One region of the Bacillus sp. FSL W7-1360 genome, then DNA from elsewhere that is predicted to be linked to it. Evidence: a T-box and tRNA genes for the amino acid it is inferred to sense, from the RefSeq annotation. Region 1 holds a T-box; the other holds one or more tRNA genes.
What was found. A T-box is a leader RNA that pairs with one kind of tRNA and senses whether it is charged. The one in region 1 lies ahead of NSQ26_RS09200 (valine--tRNA ligase), so its partner is inferred to be a tRNA-Val.

Region 1 (2,244 bases):
TCATGAGAATTCAGCGTCCTTGCAACGTTATTGCACAACATTTATTTCTGACTTAAGAAAAAAGATGTCTCTTTTTAAAGTCGTACAGGTGGCGCGCATCGGTGCGTTGGTGCTGAGTGTTGCGTTTGCACTACAAATGTTTATCCATTCTTTCGGTTTTTTTGTGTCGTCCATTGAAGCAACGCGCTTCTCTTTGTTTCCATTTTTACTGCTTAGTTTATTTGGGTTTCTAGGAATTTACCTTGTCCAACGATCGGCATTACAAAAACATATACGGATGTGGAAAGTGGCTGGGTATATCAGTCAAGCATGTGCGATCATATTATTCTTTGCGGGGATGAAGTGGTGGGACAATATTTTGACGTTTAAATTAACATTTGTATCGAGTGCAGTATTTTTGGTTTTGGCTACAATGTGTTATATGATCCTTTCTCGTTGGCAGCAAAAGTTAGAGCACGAAACGCAAGAAAAGCAACCACTTGAAGTCACAATGGCACAAAAGTCGTAACGAAATTAGAAGCTCATCTCGACAATTGTGACACCAAGCAGTGCACATAAGTCTAATGTATTTGGTAAAAGAGACAGCTGGTTAAACGAGAAAGTAACACGTTGCAGGAGGAGATGTGTGTAAGGATGGCGAGGCATCTTCTGACAATTCGTCACGGTAAGCCCCCCTTTGTGGAAATAATATATAGTATATGTGTATAGATCGTTATATGTGAGTATTTTTTGGGGCGTCATCGAACAAGGGATAAAAGCGCCTATTTTTGGCTAAAATGATTGCACCAATAGAGAGTTATGTTATAATAAGTCTACTAACAAGTCGATATCGATATGTGTTGAGCAGGAGGAGTAGCATGTATGCGCACGTACAGAAAGAGGAGCCCATTGGCTGAGAGGTTCCTTCGTTTGCCCCATGTGAAGGTCGCCTAGGAGCTGTTATGCTGAAACGTTGAGTAAGCATAGCCGGTGAGAGCCGTTATTTTACTTAAGTTGTGTAACAAGCCCCAAGTGGCTTGCTGCAAACAAAGGTGGTACCGCGAGTCCCTTCGTCCTTTGAGATGGAGGGCTTTTTTTATTTTTTGAAGGAGGCGAATGAGATGGCAGAAGAAGTGACAATGAGCGGAAAGTACGATCCGAAAGAAACAGAAGCAAAGTGGTATGATTTTTGGGTGAAGGGGAAGTTTTTTGAAGCAACGGGCGATCCAGAGAAAACACCTTACTCAATTGTGATTCCGCCCCCAAACGTGACAGGAAAGCTACATCTGGGGCATGCATGGGATGCGACGTTACAAGATATTTTAGCACGCACAAAGCGGATGCAAGGCTTTGATACGCTATGGCTTCCGGGAATGGACCATGCTGGGATTGCGACGCAAGCGAAAGTTGAAGGGAAGCTGAGAGAAGAAGGGAAGTCACGCCATGATCTTGGTCGCGAAGCGTTTTTAGAGAAGTCTTGGGAGTGGAAAGAGGACTATGCATCATTTATCCGCCAACAATGGGCAAAAGTGGGGATTTCCGTTGACTATTCGCGCGAGCGGTTCACGTTGGATGAAGGGTTGTCAAACGCGGTGCGTGACGTGTTTGTGGCGTTATACGAAAAAGGCTTGATCTATCGCGGCGAATACATTATTAACTGGGACCCACAAACGAAAACAGCGTTATCAGACATTGAAGTCATTCATCAAGACGTTCAAGGTGCGTTTTATCATATGAAATACCCACTTGTGGACGGAAGTGGCACGATTGAAATTGCAACAACGCGTCCAGAAACGATGCTTGGAGATACGGCGGTCGCGGTACATCCAAAAGATGATCGTTACAAACATTTGATTGGAAAAATGGTGCGCTTACCAATTGTAGGGCGTGAAATTCCGATCGTGGCCGATGAGTATGTTGACCAAGAATTTGGTTCTGGTGCAGTTAAAATTACACCGGCACATGACCCGAACGATTTTGAAATTGGCAACCGCCATGACTTGCCCCGCATTCTCGTTATGAATGAAGACGGGACGATGAATGAGAACGCTGGAAAATACGAAGGGCTAGACCGGTTCGTGTGCCGGAAACAAATAGTGAAAGACTTACAAGAGATGGATGTGCTGTTCAAGATTGAGGATCACATACATTCTGTTGGTCATTCAGAACGTAGTGGTGCAGTGGTTGAACCGTATTTGTCGACACAATGGTTTGTGAAGATGTCACCACTAGCGGATGCAGCGCTTGAATTACAACAAGATGAAG
Region 2 (2,244 bases), 270 kb from region 1:
TGGATACTGTCTCAACGAGAGACCCGGTGAAATTATAGTACCTGTGAAGATGCAGGTTACCCGCGACAGGACGGAAAGACCCCATGGAGCTTTACTGTAGCTTGATAGTGAGTGTTGGTATCGTTTGTACAGGATAGGTAGGAGCCAAGGAAGCCGGAGCGCCAGCTTCGGTGGAGGCATCGGTGGGATACTACCCTGACGATACTGACATTCTAACCTCGACCCGTGATCCGGGTCAGGGACATTGTCAGGTGGGCAGTTTGACTGGGGCGGTCGCCTCCTAAACAGTAACGGAGGCGCCCAAAGGTTCCCTCAGAATGGTTGGAAATCATTCGTAGAGTGCAAAGGCATAAGGGAGCTTGACTGCGAGACCTACAAGTCGAGCAGGGACGAAAGTCGGGCTTAGTGATCCGGCGGTGCCGTATGGAAGGGCCGTCGCTCAACGGATAAAAGCTACCCTGGGGATAACAGGCTAATCTCCCCCAAGAGTCCACATCGACGGGGAGGTTTGGCACCTCGATGTCGGCTCGTCGCATCCTGGGGCTGTAGTAGGTCCCAAGGGTTGGGCTGTTCGCCCATTAAAGCGGCACGCGAGCTGGGTTCAGAACGTCGTGAGACAGTTCGGTCCCTATCCGTCGCGGGCGTAGGAAATTTGAGAGGAGCTGTCCTTAGTACGAGAGGACCGGGATGGACATACCGCTGGTGTACCAGTTGTTCCGCCAGGAGCATCGCTGGGTAGCTACGTATGGTCGGGATAAGTGCTGAAAGCATCTAAGCACGAAGCCCCCCTCAAGATGAGATTTCCCATGACGCAAGTCAGTAAGACCCCTTAGAGATGATGAGGTTGATAGGTCTGGAGTGGAAGTGTGGCGACACATGGAGCGGACAGATACTAATCGGTCGAGGTCTTATCCTAAATATTCATCCTTACATTTGAGTCCCATGGTTTAGTTTTGAGAGAATCGTTCTCTCATTATCCGGTGCTTATGGCAAAGAGGTCACACCCGTTCCCATGCCGAACACGGTCGTTAAGCTCTTTTGCGTCGATAGTAGTTGGGGGCTTCCCCCTGCGAGCGTAGATCAGTGCCGGGTGATAGTTGGAGGATTAGCTCAGCTGGGAGAGCACCTGCCTTACAAGCAGGGGGTCGGCGGTTCGATCCCGTCATCCTCCATTAATTATGCCGGTCTAGCTCAATTGGTAGAGCAACTGACTTGTAATCAGTAGGTTGGGGGTTCAAGTCCTCTGGCCGGCACCATTATATAAATTTATTTTATTTATGATAAATGTAAGAGCCATTAGCTCAGTTGGTAGAGCATCTGACTTTTAATCAGAGGGTCGAAGGTTCGAATCCTTCATGGCTCACCATGTTTGCGGGTGTGGCGGAATTGGCAGACGCGCTAGACTTAGGATCTAGTGTCTTTATGACGTGGGGGTTCAAGTCCCTTCACCCGCATTTACTTGCGGGAGTAGTTCAGTGGTAGAACACCACCTTGCCAAGGTGGGGGTCGCGAGTTCGAATCTCGTCTTCCGCTTGATAATAGTATTAGTAAGTCCTAGCCGGGGTGGTGGAATTGGCAGACACACAGGACTTAAAATCCTGCGGTAGGTGACTACCGTGCCGGTTCAAGTCCGGCCCTCGGCACCAGTAATTTCATAATGCGCCCGTAGCTCAATTGGATAGAGTGTCTGACTACGGATCAGAAGGTTAGGGGTTCGACTCCTCTCGGGCGCGCCATTTGATAAATCGGGAAGTAGCTCAGCTTGGTAGAGCACTTGGTTTGGGACCAAGGGGTCGCAGGTTCAAATCCTGTCTTCCCGACCATTAGAAATGGGGCCTTAGCTCAGCTGGGAGAGCGCCTGCTTTGCACGCAGGAGGTCAGCGGTTCGATCCCGCTAGGCTCCACCAATTCAACAAAGCTATTGACAAGGAACAAAATTAGTAGTAAACTTTTTAAGTCGCCAACAAACAGCGACACAAGCTCATTGAAAACTAAACAATAGCCAAGCGTAAAGAGAGATCAATAGATCTCAACATGTAAGCCACAAAGAAATTTGTGCAAAATGAGCAAATCAAACACTTTAATGGAGAGTTTGATCCTGGCTCAGGACGAACGCTGGCGGCGTGCCTAATACATGCAAGTCGAGCGCACAGAAGGGAGCTTGCTCCCGGAAGTGAGCGGCGGACGGGTGAGTAACACGTGGGCAACCTGCCCCCTAGCCTGGGATAACTTCGGGAAACCGAA

Region 2: it has a tRNA-Val gene. The T-box ahead of NSQ26_RS09200 (valine--tRNA ligase) is inferred to sense a tRNA for this amino acid. The anticodon was not compared.

The regions. Positions count from the first base shown of each region.
Region 1 covers NZ_CP151950.1:1,791,784-1,794,027, reverse strand. Annotated here, with positions in the region: gene NSQ26_RS09210 (hypothetical protein) at 1-508, shown strand, start outside; gene NSQ26_RS09205 (hypothetical protein) at 514-663, opposite strand; T-box leader at 831-1,060, shown strand; gene NSQ26_RS09200 (valine--tRNA ligase) at 1,101-2,244, shown strand, end outside.
Region 2 covers NZ_CP151950.1:2,059,077-2,061,320, reverse strand. Annotated here, with positions in the region: rRNA gene NSQ26_RS10655 (23S ribosomal RNA) at 1-916, shown strand, start outside; rRNA gene rrf (5S ribosomal RNA) at 977-1,092, shown strand; tRNA gene NSQ26_RS10645 (tRNA-Val) at 1,100-1,172, shown strand; tRNA gene NSQ26_RS10640 (tRNA-Thr) at 1,181-1,256, shown strand; tRNA gene NSQ26_RS10635 (tRNA-Lys) at 1,291-1,366, shown strand; tRNA gene NSQ26_RS10630 (tRNA-Leu) at 1,372-1,454, shown strand; tRNA gene NSQ26_RS10625 (tRNA-Gly) at 1,462-1,533, shown strand; tRNA gene NSQ26_RS10620 (tRNA-Leu) at 1,558-1,646, shown strand; tRNA gene NSQ26_RS10615 (tRNA-Arg) at 1,660-1,736, shown strand; tRNA gene NSQ26_RS10610 (tRNA-Pro) at 1,747-1,823, shown strand; tRNA gene NSQ26_RS10605 (tRNA-Ala) at 1,832-1,907, shown strand; rRNA gene NSQ26_RS10600 (16S ribosomal RNA) at 2,081-2,244, shown strand, end outside.